DNA from 2 places in the Brachybacterium hainanense genome. Region 1 is predicted to be linked to the other one. Evidence: riboswitches for the same ligand, from Rfam matches in the RefSeq annotation. Region 1 holds a riboswitch; the other holds the start of a gene.
What was found. Region 1 has a riboswitch for thiamine pyrophosphate ahead of thiO (glycine oxidase ThiO). Riboswitches for the same ligand answer to the same signal wherever they lie in the genome.
Positions count from the first base shown of each region.

Region 2: linked by a shared signal. The riboswitch ahead of ACFFF6_RS13685 (3-oxoacyl-ACP reductase) and the one ahead of thiO (glycine oxidase ThiO) in region 1 are both predicted to bind thiamine pyrophosphate.

Region 1 is NZ_JBHLSV010000002.1:98,210-105,896, reverse strand. It holds gene ACFFF6_RS01980 (Gfo/Idh/MocA family protein) at 1-718, shown strand, start outside; gene ACFFF6_RS01975 (alpha/beta hydrolase) at 715-1,704, shown strand; gene ACFFF6_RS01970 (TetR/AcrR family transcriptional regulator) at 1,826-2,452, shown strand; gene ACFFF6_RS01965 (DoxX family protein) at 2,449-2,808, shown strand; gene ACFFF6_RS01960 (hypothetical protein) at 2,851-3,285, opposite strand; gene thiE (thiamine phosphate synthase) at 3,288-3,998, opposite strand; TPP riboswitch at 4,026-4,134, shown strand; gene thiO (glycine oxidase ThiO) at 4,129-5,238, shown strand; gene thiS (sulfur carrier protein ThiS) at 5,235-5,477, shown strand; gene ACFFF6_RS01940 (thiazole synthase) at 5,480-6,328, shown strand; gene ACFFF6_RS01935 (ThiF family adenylyltransferase) at 6,325-7,584, shown strand.
Region 2 is NZ_JBHLSV010000017.1:67,657-75,343, forward strand. It holds gene ACFFF6_RS13655 (SDR family NAD(P)-dependent oxidoreductase) at 1-236, opposite strand, end outside; gene ACFFF6_RS13660 (SDR family oxidoreductase) at 336-1,049, shown strand; gene ACFFF6_RS13665 (FadR/GntR family transcriptional regulator) at 1,046-1,735, shown strand; gene ACFFF6_RS13670 (GTP-binding protein) at 1,934-3,883, shown strand; partial or broken gene ACFFF6_RS13675 (NUDIX domain-containing protein) at 4,261-4,542, shown strand; gene ACFFF6_RS13680 (hypothetical protein) at 4,564-5,019, opposite strand; gene ACFFF6_RS13685 (3-oxoacyl-ACP reductase) at 5,155-5,925, opposite strand; TPP riboswitch at 5,964-6,059, opposite strand; gene ACFFF6_RS13690 (cation-transporting ATPase) at 6,095-6,922, opposite strand; gene ACFFF6_RS13695 (DoxX family protein) at 7,098-7,475, shown strand; gene ACFFF6_RS13700 (LacI family DNA-binding transcriptional regulator) at 7,570-7,687, shown strand, end outside.

The sequences.
Region 1 (7,687 bases):
GGCCACCAACCCCCTCGCCCATGCCGTGCACGCCGCCCTGACCGTCGCCGGGATCGACCGGGCGGACCAGATCGCCTCCGTCACCGCGGAGATGCGCCGCGCCCACGACATCGAGGCCGACGACACCACCTACCTCGGCATCGTCCCCGTGGAGCCCGGCGTCCCGCCCGTGCACTGCGCCCTCGTCACGACCGCGCCCGTGCAGGAGGAGGCCTGGATCGAGGTCGTCGCCACCCGCGGTCGCGCCCGCCTGTACTACACCGCGGATCGTGCCGAGATCACCCCTGTCCCGCTGGTGCCCGAGCAGATCGTCCCCGCGGGTGTGGACCCGGGCGATATCCGGGCCGTCGCCCGCCGCGAGGAGTACGGGCGCGCCTCCCTCGTGGAGAACCTGCTGCGCCACGCCCGCGATGCCTCCGTGCCGCTGATCTGCCCGCTCGAGTCCACGAGCGCCTTCACCGCGGTGCTGGACGCGACCCAGTCCCTGCCGGACCCCGCACCCATCGGCGCCGAGCACGTCACCTGGGTGGGGGAGGGCGCGGCCGCCCATCCGGTCGTCGAGGACATCGAGACCTGGATGCACGCGGCCCTCGAAGCCGGCGCTCCCTTCGCGGAGGTCGGCGCCCCCTGGGGCGATGCCGCGGCCGTGCGCACCTGGTCGCCCCCTCCGGCGGACGCGACCGGCCCTGGCGCCTCCGGCACGGGAGACGCGGCATGAGCGCCGCCACCGCCGCCTGGGCCCCGCAGCTCGCCGCCCGCGCCCACCTGCTCGAGGGTCTGGTCCCCGGCGGTGCGATGACCGAGGAGGCCGAGGCCGCCTGGCGCGCCCCCTTCGGCGAGCCCGAGACCTGGGAGCTGGAGATCAGCGACCGGGATCTGCCCGGGCCGCACGGCCGCATCCCCGTGCGCATCTACGTCCCGGCCGCGCCCTCCTCCGCCCCGCGGCCCGCGCTGGTATGGATCCATGGGGGCTCGTTCCAGCATGGCGACCTGGACATGCCCGAGGCGCACGAGGTGTCCCGCGGCGTCGCCGGCCGGGCCGATGCGGTGGTGATCTCCGTCTTCTATCGGCTGGTGGACGAGCCCTCCGGGACCCCGGCCGCGAACCCTGACGGGGAGACGGGCCTGCACGCCCCGATCCCGCTGGACGACGTGCACGCCGCGTACACGTGGGTGCGCGAGCATGCCGCGGAGCTGGGCGTCGACCCGGCGCGGGTGGCGATCGGCGGGGCCAGCGCCGGCGGGGATCTCGCGGCCTGCGCGAGCATCCGCCTCGCCGACGAGGGCGCCGCCCCGTGGCAGTCCTTCCTCATGTACCCGGTCGCGCACATCGAGATGCCGGAGGCGACCGCGGAGGAGGCCGCAGCCCTCGCGGCCTGCGCACCGCTGGGCGGCTTCCCCTTCGAGGCCGTCGCCCGCATGGGGGAGGCCTACAACGGACGTCCCCGCGCCGAGGCGACCGGCTACGAGTTCCCGGCCCTGGCCGCTCGGCACGACCACCTGCCTCCGACGCTCGTGGACGTGGCCGAGTTCGACGGGCTCCGCCCCAGCGGCCGCGCCTACGCCGAGCAGCTGGAGGTCGCGGGTGTCGATGTCGAGCTGGTGCTCAGCCGCGGAGTGCCCCACGGCCATCTCAACAAGGTGGGCCTCGCCGAGGCGCACGCGAGCATGGACCGCATGGCCCGTCGTCTCCGCGAGCGCTGACCGGCGCGCCGCCGTTCCCGCCCCACCGGCGACCGCCCCTCGCTCCTGCGGCACACATCGAGTATGGTGTGAACATGTTCGATGAACATGTTCAGTACAGGTGGCTCTGCGGGGCCCTCCGATGAGCCGCGCTCGGCAGCGGGAGGAGACCCGTGCCCGGATCCTCGAGGCCGCGCGGCGTCGCTTCCTCGGGGACGGCTTCGAGGCGACGACGGTCCGGGCGATCGCTGCGGATGTCGGGATGAGCGTCGGCTCCGTCATGGCCGTCGGCGACAAGCGCGCCCTGCTCGTGGCGGTGCTCGACGCCGAGATCCAGCAGATCCAGGACGCCCGCGCCGGCCGGCCCCTTCCCACCGGGCCCGTCCTCGAGCAGATCCTGCACCTGCTCGCACCGTTCCTCGAGCTCTTCTCCGCGCACGCTCCTCTCGCGCGGGAGTACGGCGCCGTACTCATGGGGGCCGCGCATCGCTCGGACGTGTTCGGGGCTCTGGGCGAGGCACTGCGCCGGGAGCTGGGGGAGGTCCTCCGCGCGGGCGATGACGGCTCCGCCGCGGCCCCGGCCGCGGTCGAGGATCTCGCCGACGCCGTGTACTTCACCTACCTCGGGGTCCTCTTCGCCGGGGCCGCCCGCGGCGGCGATCCCGGCCCGGGCATGGAGGCGGACCTGCGGCGCGTCCTCCCACCGCTCCTCGCCCCGACCCTCTCCGCGGTCGACGATCAGGCCCCCGTCGGGAAGGATCGGCGATGACCCTCCTCCCGGATCCGTGGTGGCTGAGCGCGCTGCTGGCCGCCGTCCTGCTCGGCGACGCACTCCTCTCCCTCCGCCCGCCGCAGTTCATCCGGCGCTGCCTCGACGGCGTCGGCCTCCCGCGGGACTGGTGGTGGATCCTCGTGGTCATCAAGCTCGCGGCCGTCGTGGGCCTCGTCGCCGGACTGTGGGTCCCCGGCATCGCCCTCGCCACCACGTGTGCCGTGATCTGCTACTTCCTCGCCGCGGTCGCCGCGCACGTCCGGGCGCGCTTCCTGGGCCGCGAGCTGTGGATCAACTGTCTGGGGATGCTCGCCCTCGCCGTCGGCGTGCTCGTGCTCGGGCACCTCGTCTGAGAGCGCCGGCCGGGCGCGGCCCGTGCTCCTCCGGCTGCGCGATCACGAGGACTCGCGCGGGACGGCGATCCGGTCGAGATCGGCATCGGAGAGCACGCGGACCTCGACGGTCCGCCGGCCCGACGCCGTGGCCTTCAGCAGCCGGTGCACGCCGTCGAGGATCGTCAGCCGGCCGCCCTGGCCGATCCGGCAGTCGAGCGGGATGTCGAGGTCAGCGTCCAGGGTGCGCCGCCACTGGTCCGCATACCGCGCCGGGTCTCGCATAACCTGCATCGGTGACACCTGGAACGGGGCCCCGTCCGCTGCCCAGAACGGCAGGGGGAGGTGCCAGGCGAGCTCCTCGGTCGCGACCTCCCGTGCCGGCAGGTCGAGCGCATGCAGGCGTGCGAGGTCCCAGCGGAAGTCGAGGATCACCCCCCGCAGCTCCCGCGGCACCTGCGCGAGCAGCGGGAACGGGACGCGATCCGCGGGGCCCATTCTCAGGCGGCGGTGACGGCCGCGCGCAGGGCGCGGGCGGCGGCCTCCGGATCCCGGGCCTCCGTCAGCGCGCGCACGACGACGATGCGATCCGCGCCGACGGCGAGGACCTCCGGCACGCGTTCCAGGTCCACCCCGCCGATCGCGAAGAACGGCTTCCCGGGCCCCGCGTCGATGCCCATCACCGCCCCGACCCGGCGGGCCGAGGACCGCAGCTCCGCGGCCTCGCGAGGCAGCTCCAGGCCGACGGCCGCCCGGCCCGGCTTCGTCGGCGTCTCCCACACCGGACCGGTGCAGAAGTAGTCGATCCCCGGATCGCCGAGCGCCTGCCGGACCTGGTCGCGGGTGCGCGTCGAGCGTCCCAGCAGCATCCCTCGGCCCACGAGGGAGCGGGCATCGGCCGTGGTCAGATCCCCCTGGCCCAGATGCAGCACATCCGCGCCGGCGAGCACGGCGACATCGGCCCGGTCGTTCGCGGCCAGCAGGGCCCCGTGGCGGTCCGCGATCGGACGCAGCGCCCGCAGCGCCTCGACCTCCGCGCGCGCCTCCGCCGCCTTGTCCCTCACCTGCAGGATGTCGACACCCCCGGCGAAGCAGGCCTCGGCGAAGTCGAGCAGTCCGGGAAGGCCGCGGGAGAGGTCCACGCATACGTAGAGACGGGAATCGGCCAGACGCGCGCGGCGCTCGGCGCCTGTTGCATGATCAGCACTCATGCGCCCACCTTCGCACAGGTAGACTGCTGCGCGTTCCGTGGGAGCCCGCATGCGCGGGCTGAGAGGGCGCCGTCCGTGCCGACCACTACGACTGGATGCGGGTCATGCCGCCGTCAGGAGGAATGCACACGTGCACGTCGTCGTCATCGGCGCAGGGATCGTCGGGCTGCTCACCGCGCTCGAGCTGGACCGGCGCGGCCATCGCGTGGAGATCCGCTCCACGGGGGTGGCGGACGGTGCGACCCATGCCGCCGCGGGCATGCTCGCCGCCGCCGCGGAGATGCAGGTGGGGCAGGGGCCGCTGTGGCACATCATGCGTGAGGCGGCCGATGCGCACCGCGAGCTCGCCGCCGCCCTGCCTCAGCTCGCCCCGATCACCGCCCGCGAGGCCGGGTACCGGGATGATCCGACCCTCGTCGTCGCCCGCGACCACGCCGATCTCCGATCCCTCCAGGATCTGCTGCGCCATCAGCGTGCCGTCGGGGCGCAGGTCCAGGAGCTGACGGCGCGGGAGGCCCGCCGTCACGAGGCCGCCCTCGCCCGCCACGTCGCCGGGGCCGTGCGCATCGCCCAGGACCACCAGGTCGACCCGCGGAGGCTGGCCGCCGCCGCCCGTCGGATCCTCGAGGAGCGCGGCGTGCCGGTCCGCATCGGCCGGATCGACACGCTCGCGGGCATCGAAGCAGACCGGATCGTCCTCGCCGCAGGGCTCGGCGTTCCCGGGATCGACGGTCCGCACCGCGGACTCGACCTGCGCCTGCGGCCCGTGCGCGGCGACATCCTGCGCCTGCGCGTCCCGGGGACCCTGCTGATGCCGGGGGAGGAGCACCTCCTGTCCGGCACCGTCCGCGCGATCGTGCGCGGCAGGCCCGTCTACCTCGTGCCGCGCGACGACCGCGGCATCGTCCTCGGCGCGACCAGCCGCGAGGACGCCCTCGAAGGACCCTCGACCGGCGGTGTCCTCCAGCTGCTGCAGGACGCCGCGGAGATCCTTCCCGCCGTCCGGGAGACCGAGCTGGTCGAGATCCTCGCCCGCGACCGGCCCGGCACCCCCGATGACCTGCCGCTGCTGGGACCGGTCCCCGGCGCGGAGAGGATCATCGTCTCCACCGGCTACCACCGCCACGGCATCCTGCTGTCCGCCTGGGCGGCGCGGCGCACCGCCGACCACCTCGAAGGAGCCGCGGACGCCCTGCCCGCCGCCGTCCGCCCCGAGCGCTTCACGAAGGAGCCCGCATGAGCATCCCCCTGACCGTCAACGGCGAGGCCGCCGAGGTCCCACCCGGATCCACCGTCCGCGACCTCGTCGCCGCACGCCTCGGGCACCCGGTGGGGGAGGACGGTCGCAGCCTGGACGGGCGGTCGCTGGGCGTGGCCGTCGCCCTCGACGACGCCGTGATCCCCCGCAGCCTCTGGTCCACCACCCCCCTCGCGGCCGATGCGCGCTGCGAGTTCGTCACCGCCGTCCAGGGAGGATGAGCATGAGCGCCGCCACCACCACCGGCACCGATCCCGCCGCTGCCGTCGGGGCCGCGGATCCGCTGGTCATCGCCGGGACCGAGCTGTCCTCGCGGCTCATCATGGGCACCGGAGGGGCCACCGACCTCGCCGCCCTCGAACGGGCCCTGATCGCCTCACGCACGCATCTGACCACCGTCGCGATGCGCCGGTTCTCCGCGGACTCCGGCACCTCGATCTTCGCCCTGCTGCAGCGGCTGGGCATCACGGCGCTGCCCAACACCGCGGGCTGCTACACGGCTCGCGACGCGGTCCTCACCGCGGAGCTCGCCCGCGAGGCCCTCGAGACCGACTGGGTCAAGCTCGAGGTCATCGCCGATGAGGACACGCTCCTGCCCGATGGCGTCCAGCTGCTCGAGGCGACCGAGGAGCTGGTCCGCCGCGGCTTCACCGTCCTGCCGTACACGACGGACGACCCGGTTCTCGCCCGCCAGCTCGAGGACGCGGGCGCGGCCGCCGTCATGCCGCTGGGATCGCCGATCGGGACGGGGCTGGGGATCCTGAACCCGCACAGCATCGCGCTCATCGCGGAGCGGGCCGGCGTGCCCGTCGTCCTCGACGCCGGGATCGGCACCGCCTCCGATGCGGCGCTCGCGATGGAGCTGGGCTGCTCCGCCGTGCTCGTCGCGAGCGCCGTCACGAGAGCCCAGGACCCGGTGGCGATGGCGCGGGCCATGGACCTCGCGGTCCGGGCCGGTCGTGCCGCCCGCGGCGCAGGCCGCATCCCTCGCCGCCAGCTGGCGCTCGCCTCCTCGTCCTTCGACGGCCTCATCGAGACCGCCGGCACGAGCCGTGAGGCGGAGTCGCTGTGAGCGGCACAGATGCGGCGGGAGCACCCGGTGCGGCGGACCGCCCGACCGGATCTGCCGCGGACGCCCCTGCCCCGGGCGGAGCGCTGCCGCCGCTGGTCGCGCCCGGCCCCGAGCTGACGCCCGAGCAGGTCGCCCGCTACCGCCGCCAGATCACCCTCGCCCAGATCGGCACCCTCGGGCAGCGCCGCCTGCACGCCGCCTCGGTCCTGGTCGTCGGGGCGGGCGGGCTCGGCTCCCCGGCCCTGCAGTACCTCGCCGGAGCCGGGATCGGCACCCTCGGGATCGTCGACGACGACCTGGTGGACGTCACCAACCTGCACCGGCAGGTCGTGCACGGCATGGACGCCCTGGGCCGGCCCAAGGCCGACTCCGCCGCCGCGGCCGTCGCCCGGATCAACCCCGAGGTGCGCGTGCGGATCCACCGCGAACGCATGGGCCCGGACAACGCCGTGGAGCTCCTGGGCGGCTACGACGTGGTGCTGGACGGCACCGACAACTTCGCCACCCGCTACGTCGTGGCCGATGCCAGCGAGATCACCGGCGTGCCCGTGGTCTGGGGTGCGATCCTGCGCAGCCACGGTCAGGTCAGCGTGTTCTGGCCGGGGCGCGGCGCCCACTACCGCGATGTCTTCCCCGAGCCGCCCGCCCCCGGCGAGGCGCCGTCCTGCGCGGAGGCCGGGGTGCTGGGGACTCTGCCGGGACTGCTCGGCACGATCATGTCCACGCAGGTCATCCAGCTCATCACCGGAACCGGGGCGCCGCTGGTGGGGCAGCTGCTGCTGTGGGACGAGGCCACCAGCACCACCCGCACCCTGCGCATCGCCCCCGATCCCGGGCGCGCACCGGCGACCCGGGTCGAGATCCCCGCCGCGGCCGATCCCGCCTGCCGGATCGGCGGACCATCGCCGGAGGAGACCCTGCAGGCCGCCCAGCTGCGCGCGCTGCTGGGCCCGGCGGATGCCGATGCAGGCGCCGAGGGCGCCGTCCGCGGGGAGATCACCGTGGTCGACGTGCGCGAGCCGTGGGAGTTCGCGGCCGGCGCGATCGACGGCGCGGTGAACGTGCCGCTGCAGCAGGTGCTCGACGAGGGCGCCGCGGCGCTGCCCCGCGGCGACGACGTGGTGCTGTACTGCCAGGGAGGCGTGCGCTCGGCCCGCGCCCTCGAGCGGCTCCGCCCGGACTGGTCGCTGCGCGAAGGGCGCCTGCGCCACCTCGACGGCGGCTACCAGGCGTGGAGCACCGGCACGGAGGGATGAGGCGCGCAGGGCGTCGGCCGGGAGGTGTTCCCGCGGGAACGCCTCCCGCGCGGTGCGCGCCTCCGCTCTGAAGGCCGCCGGCGAGCGGTGGCGGGGTGCGGCG
Region 2 (7,687 bases), on a different contig from region 1:
ACGTCGATCGTGCCGTGGCGGGAGACGACCTCCGCGACCGCCGCCTCGACCGAGGAGGGATCGGCGACGTCGCAGGTCACGCGGTCCACGGGGCGTGCGTCCGGCTCCTCGGGGAAGGCGAGGTCCAGCGCGACCACGCGCGCGCCCTCGGCGGCGAACCGCTGGGCGATCACCGCCCCGATGCCGCGCGCCGCTCCCGTCACCACGACGACCCTGCTCCTCAGGTCCAGCTCCATCGATCGCTCCTCGATGCGGCGTGCACTCGACGCCGGGCACCGCAATAAACATACTATTGGGGAGGGCGCTCGACCACCGGGTGCCGGACGGGAGATGACATGCGGACCCTCTGGATCACCGGCGGCGGCAGCGGCATGGGGCGCGCCGCCGCGCTCGCCGCCGCGGGAAGCGGCTGGCGCGTCGTGGTCAGCGGGCGGCGGGCCGATGCCCTCCGGGAGACCGTCGCGCTCGTGACGGCCGCGGGTGGGGAGGCCTCCGCCGTGGCGCTGGACGTGCAGGACCGCTCGGCCGTGCGCGCGGCGGCGGCCCGTATCGCCGCCGAGCACGGCGGCATCGACGGCCTCGTGATCTCCGCGGGCCTGAACGCGCCGCGCCGCCGGTGGGATGACCAGGACCTCGCCGAGTTCGACGCCATCCTCGCCACCAACCTCACCGCGACCGCCAGCACCCTCGACGCGGCCCTGCCGCATCTGCGCGCGCGCCGGGGCGTCGCCGTCGTGATCTCCTCCTACGCGGGATGGTCCTTCCAGCCCGGCGCCGGAGTCGCCTACTCCGCCTCCAAGACGGCGCTCGGCTCCCTGGTGAGGACCCTCAACCAGCAGGAGGCGCCTCACGGCGTGCGCGCCTGCCACCTGTGCCCGGGCGACGTCGCGACCGACTTCCTCCAGCAGCGCCCCGAGGTCCCCGGGGCCGAGGCCCGCGCGGTCATGCTGACCCCGGAGGACATCGGCCGCGCGGCCTGCTTCGTGCTCGATGCACCGGCGCACGTCCGCGTCGACGAGCTGGTCATCTCGCCCGTCTCGCAGGCATGAGCCCCTCCGCCTTCGACCGGGTGCTCGACGAGCTGGGCCGCGCGATCGTCGCGGGGGAGCTGCCGGAGGGCCACGCCGACACCGTGGAGGGCCTGGTCGCGCGCACCGGGGCCTCCCGCAGCGTGGTCCGCGAGGCCACCCGGGTGCTCGGCTCCCTCGGCATGCTCAGCGCCGGGCGCCGGGTCGGCCTGCGGGTGCGCGGGGCGGAGCACTGGGACACCCTGGACCCGTGGGTGATCCGCTGGCGCCTCGCGCGGGGAGGGGAGGGGCGCCGTGTCCAGATCGACGAGCTCCGCGCCCTGCGCCGGGCCGTCGAGCCCGAAGCGGCCGCGGCCGCGGCGCGCACCGTCGCCGCAGGTCTGGCGCGCGAGGGGGAGGCGGAGCGCCTCGTCGCGGCGGGAAAGGCGCTCGGCCGCGCCCCGGATTCCGCGGGCTTCCTCGCAGCCGATGCCGAGCTCCACGCCGCCGTCCTCGCTCTGTCCGGGAACACCCTGTTCGCGCGCCTGCGCCGCGTGATCGAGGAGGGCCTGCGCGACCGGGCCCTGCTCGAGCGCGCCGACCTCGCTCCCGATGCCCGGGACGTCGCCCTCCACGCCGAGGTGTGCCGCGCGGTCGTCGCCGGGGAGGCGGCCGCCGCAGCCGCGGCCATGCGGGAGATCGTGGAGCGGACCGTGCCCGGACGCTAGCCCCGGGGAACCCGTCGGAGCAGCGGCGTCGCCGATCCCCAACGGGAGCAGCGCCTGCGTCCTCGGAAATCGGTTGACCCACCCGCCGCCGCGCGGGACCATCGGCGCACCCGGACCTCGCGTCCCCGCCGAGCACGAAGGAACTGATCATGCGCCGACCCATGTGCGACCCCCGGTCCGTCCAGCACATGAGGAGCCATGAACCCAGCCCACGAGCCCGCCCCCGTACGACCTGATCCCTCCGGCGCCGCCCCGCGGCGCCGCGTCAACCTCGGGATCCTCGCCCATGTGGACGCCGGCAAGACCAGCCTGACCGAGGCCCTGCTGCTGCGCGGCGGAGCCATCGACCGCCTGGGCCGCGTCGACGACGGCACCACCCGGACCGACACCATGTCCCTCGAGCGGCAGCGCGGGATCACGATCCGCGCCGCTGTGGCGACCTTCGCCTCCGGCGACGTCGACGTCACCGTGATCGACACGCCCGGGCACCCCGATTTCATCGCCGAGGTCGACCGCTCTCTCGCGGTCCTCGACGGTGCCGTCCTCGTCGTCTCCGCCGTCGAGGGCGTCCAGGCGCAGACGATCGTGCTGTTCCGCGCCCTGCGGCGCCTGGGCGTCCCGACGATCCTCTTCCTCAACAAGATCGACCGCTCCGGCGCCGCTCCCGAGCGGGTGCTCGCCGCGATCGCCGGGAGGCTGACGCCGGCGCTCGTCCCCCTTGCCCGCGTGCGGGACCCCGGCACCCCGGGAGCCGCGGCGGAGCCGTGCACGGGCGCCGATGCGGACTGGATCGAGCAGGCCACGGCCGTGCTCGCCGAGCACGACGAGTCCGTCCTGGAGGCATGGGTCGACCCTGCCCGGTCCGCGGACGAGCCGCTCCTGAGGTCCTCGCTCGCGGAGGCCACCCGGTCCGGGGCCGTCCACCCCGTGCTGTGCGGCTCGGCGCGGACGGGGGAGGGGGTGGAGCACCTGATCGGGACGATCACCGAGATCCTGCCGGCGCCCACGGCCGCGGACGATGCGGGGCCCGCGGTCGCGCAGGTGTTCAAGATCGAGCGCTCCCCGGCGGCTCAGCGGGTCTGCACGATCCGGATGCGCGAGGGGACCCTGTGCCTGCGCGACCGCGTGGACCTCGGCACCGACCGGGCCGGCACCGTCACCGGCATCGAGGTGTTCGCCCCGGGCGGGACGGTGCGCCGCGAGATGGTCGCCGCCGGGCAGGTCGCGCGGGTGCGGGGACTCGACGACGCCCGCATCGGCGACTGGATCGGGGCACGGAGGTCCCCGGCGGCGTCCAGCATGCCCGCGCCGGGGCTCGAGGCCCGGATGGTCGCCGCCGACCCGCAGCAGCAGGCGGACCTGCACCGGGCGCTCGCCGAGCTCGCCGACATCGACCCGCTGATCGCGGTCCGCCCCGATCGCGGGGCGACGCGCGTGCGGCTCTACGGCGTGGTGCAGCAGGAGGTCCTGGTGGACACGCTCGCCTCCGAGTACGGCATCGAGGTCGAGGTCCACAGCGCGGGAGTCGTCTGCGTGGAACGTCCCGCCCGCGCTGCCGAGGCCGCGGCCCGCATGGGCGATCCCGGGCACCTGCTGGGCTACAGCCTGGGCGTCCTCGTCGAGCCGACCGCCCCGGGCAGCGGGGTCGACCTGGTGGTCTCCGCGCCCCTGCTCACGCTGCCGATGCACGTGTACGGCACGCCCCAGGGCTACCGGTCGGCCCTCCTGGGCTATCTCGCGGCGCCGCTCACGGAGGGCCTCCACGGCTGGCCGGTGACCGACCTGCGCGTCACGGTCCAGGAGAGCGGCTACCCGCCGGCCGGACCGCGGGCGGTCGAGGTCCGGCGCACCGTCGAGCTCGTCGTCCGCGCGGCGATCCGGCGGGCGGGCACGATCGTGTGCGAACCCGTGGACCGCTTCGAGCTCGAGACCCCGGACACGACGCTCTCCGGCGTCTTCGGTCTCCTGGGCCGGCACGGCGCCGTCCCCGAGACCTCGCGCACCGCCGGAGGCATCGCCACGATCCTCGGGACCGTGCCCGCCGCCGAGGTCGACGCGCTGCGCACCGGCCTGCACACCGCCGCCCACGGCGAGGGCGTCCTGGAGACCGCGCCTGACCACTACGCCCCCGCCCGGCGTACGAGGTGAGAGCGGTCCATATGCTTCGAGGATGGTGGAGCGCGTGGCGCGCGAGGCGGACCAGATGTCGGCGTTCCCCATCCGGCTCGGCGTCTTCGCCTGCGAGGACGATGGTCACGGCGGGGTGTTCGCCATGGTCGAGGACCGCACCGGAGGCCTGGAGACCCTGAGGGACCGGATCCTCCTGCCTCCCCAGCGGTTCAGCGGATACCCGTTCCACTCCACCATCGCCCACCCGCACACCTCGAGTTCCCTGCCGGAGTGCTGGGAGCACCTTCGCGGCGGCGGCCTCGACGTGCCGTTCCTCGTGCGCGAGGTGCTGTGGACGCTGACCGACACCTCCGGTCGGACGGTTCTGGAACGGTTCCCCTCGCCGGCCGGGCGAGTCGCCACGAGCGGCGCTGCGCCGGGAGCTCCGGGAGGAGCTGGGCGTCGATGTCGTGCTCGAGGAGCCGTGGCAGCGCCAGATCGACGACGGTCTGGGCATCGACCTGTCGCTGTGGCGCATCCGGCGGTGGCACGGCGAGATCAGCAACCGTGCGCCTCATGAGCATCTGCGGCTGCGATGGTTCACCGCCGCAGAGCTGCCATCGGTTCCGCTGGCGCACCCCGCATATGTCTCTGTTCTCGACGCCGCGCTCGGCTCGTCACCCTCTCCCGGAGCGTGATGTTCCCGCGCCGGTGGCGCGCTACGCCGGTTCGATGTCGTAGATCACCGTCAGCTCCGTCGCCCCCGTGGCGCTGACGCATTCTTTCGCGCCGGGGAGGGCGTCGGGGTTCGCGGGCAGATCCGATAGATGGAATCCGCCGCCTCCGTACTTCTCGTCGAAGGGATACGCCTCGCCAGCGACCACGAGGAACAGCGTCCCGTCCTCGTCCCTGCCGACCTCGGAGCCGTCGGGGGCGACGAGAATGGCGACGTCACCGCCACCCGTGACGACCACGCAACCTGAGTTCTCGCTCACCACCCCGCTCCAGAGCGCATCCATGTGCAGGTCCTCCGGCCCGCGCGGCTGAGAGGTGACGAGGGTGATGTCAGCGGCCGGCTCCAGCTCCTGGCCGCCGCAGGCGACGAGCACGGCAAGTGCTCCCCAGACCGTGATGAGGGCGAGCCGTGGTCGTCGAGTGCGTGTCGCAGACGTCATGGTCAGATCCCGTCGTGTGTCGCCCCCGGCCGAGCAGCTGCGCGGCGTCTCACCAGCCTACTTTCCCGGATGGTGATCGACATCACGATGCGGTGACGGTGCGGGGAGCCACGGACGGATCACCCTCTGCGGCCATCACCCCTTCACCAGCCCGCCGTCGACGACCAGGTTCTGCCCCGTGATCGCCCGCGCCCACGGCGAGGCGAGCAGGAGCACCGCGTCGGCGAACTCCTCCGGAGTGGTCACCGTCCCCAGCGGTGTGCCCGCGGCGATCGCGTCGAACACCGCTTCCGGGGTGGCGGAGCTCGCGTCCGTGGTGCGCAGCAGCCCGCCGCTGAGCATGTTCACCCGCACGCCCATCGGCCCCAGATCTGTAGAGAACGTCCTGGTCAGCGACAGAAGAGCGGCCTTCGCGGCGGTGTAGTCGTGGTAGGGGACCACGGGGTTCTGGAACAGGTTCGTGCCGATGGTGAGGACCTGCCCGCCGCCCGCGGCCGCGAAATGGGGCAGGGCCGCCTGTACGAGGTTCACGGTGCCCTGCACGGTGCCCGCGAACTGGGCGGCGAAGGCCTCGTAGCCGATGTCCGGAGCTTTCGCCCGGGCGTCCCCGTCGAAGGAGAAGTCCGGGAGCGCGTTGGAGACGACCGTCGTCACGGGTGCTCCGAAGTGCTCCTGCGCGCGCGCCATGAGCGCGTCGAGAGCGGTGCGGTCGCGGACGTCGGCCTGCACGGCGAGGGCCCGCTCGCCCAGGTGCTCGGCGAGGGCGCGGGCGGCCTCGGTGCTGCGGTGATGGTCGATGACGACGCGGGCGCCCTCGCGGTGGAACGCCTCGGTGATCGCGCGGCCCAGACCGCGGGCGCCGCCGGTGACGACGACGATCTGCTCGGACAGGGGGACGGTGCGCATCGGGTGCCTCTCGACGGGTGGCGCGAGGGCATGGCGGCACGCGGCCGCTGCGACATTCCCTCCGCCAGCATGAACTGGATCAGGTTCGACGGGTGTCATCTCAGCCGCATGCCGCGGCACCCCGTGTCACGGATGAACCCTAGCCCACCTGCGGGAGGCGGGAGGTCCCTCAGCGGCCGAGGAAGCCGCCCAGGTCGCCCAGGTCGATCTCGCCGAGGTCGGTGCCCAGAGCGTCGTTCAGGCTCACGTCCCCGAGCCCCGACACCCCGTCGGCCAGGTCGTTCGCGCTCAGATCGCCGAGAGCGCCCAGCTCGCCGAGGTCCAGCTGCAGGTCCGGCATGAGCGCATCGACGTCGATCCCCTCCCCGATCGCAGAGGCGAGCAGCGAGCCGCCGATGCTCGTGAGGACGGCGCTGCCCGCGACCGCGGCCAGCATCCCGCCGGCCGCGCCCGCCATGCCGATCGCCGCCGCGCGCCCCGCCCCCGAGCGGCCCGTGCCCGAGCGGCCTGCACGGGACAGCAGCCCCGTGAGCCGGCGCGGATCCATCGCGCCCAGGCGGGTCGCGCTGCGGGCGAGGTCCGCGCTCGCATCGGAGCGGGGCTGCTCGGCGGGCGGGAGCTCCTCCCGCATCCGCGCCTGCACCTGGGCCCGCTGCTGCGGGGTCAGGCGGTCGAAGGCCTCGCGATGGACCTGCTCGAGCTGCTGCGGATCCGCGGTGCGCACGAGGTAGTCGTAGCGGGCGATCGCCCGCTGGTCCTCGCCGGACAGGGTCGCCCCGCCGCGGGTCGAGGAGGTCCGTGCGGCCGGCGCGCTCCGCGTCGGGCCTCCCGGATGCGTGCTCCCGCTCCCGCCTCCGTCGCCGGTGATCGCATCGGCCGCGGAGCGCACCATCGTGCGCCAGTCCCCGGTCCCGGAGGAGGTGCCGTGGGAGGAGGCGCCGTGCGCGGAGCCGAGGGCCTTCTTCGCCATGCCGACGAGCCTGTTCAGGGTGCTCATGACGGTCCTTCCGATCGTCGATGGGTCAGGGTGATCCTCCCGGTCACGCCTCCGCGGGAGCTGTCCGCCGGCTCGACCCCCGCTGGGAGCGGTCCCGATGACAGCGGCGCAGAGGGGGGCGATACTGGGGAGGACCGGCGCGCGCCCGCGTCGGATCGTCGAAGGAGATGGTCGTATGGAGATCCTGCTGTGGACCCTGGCCGGACTTCTCGCGCTGGTCTTCGCGTTCTCGGGGGTGACGAAGCTGGTCCACTCCCGGGAGCGTCTGATCGAGCGGACGCCCTGGGTGGAAGACTTCCCACATCCGACGGTGCGCGGCATCGGGGCGCTCGAGGTGCTCGGGGCGATCGGTCTGATCGTTCCGGCGGCGCTGGGCATCGCGCCCTGGCTGAGCGCCTTCGCGGCGGCGGGCCTCGGCGTGACGATGGTGTTCGCGGCTCTCGTGCATCTGCGTCGTGAGGACGACGGCATCGGCGCCGCCCTGCCTTCGATCGTGCTGGGGGTCCTGTCCGTGTTCGTCGCCTGGATGCGGTTCGGGCCGTATCACTTCTGAGGCCGCCCTCGGGCGCGGGCCGCGGTCGGGTACTGTGCGACGGTCCCCTCCGTGGCCGGCTCCGACCGGTGTCCCGTGAAAGGCCAGGCTCGCCGTGCTCGATGACAGGTCCCCGACCGTCTACGACGTCGCGCGTCACGCCGAGGTGTCGATCGCCACGGTCTCCCGTGTGCTGCGGCACCCCGACAAGGTGAGCGAGACGACGCGGCGCC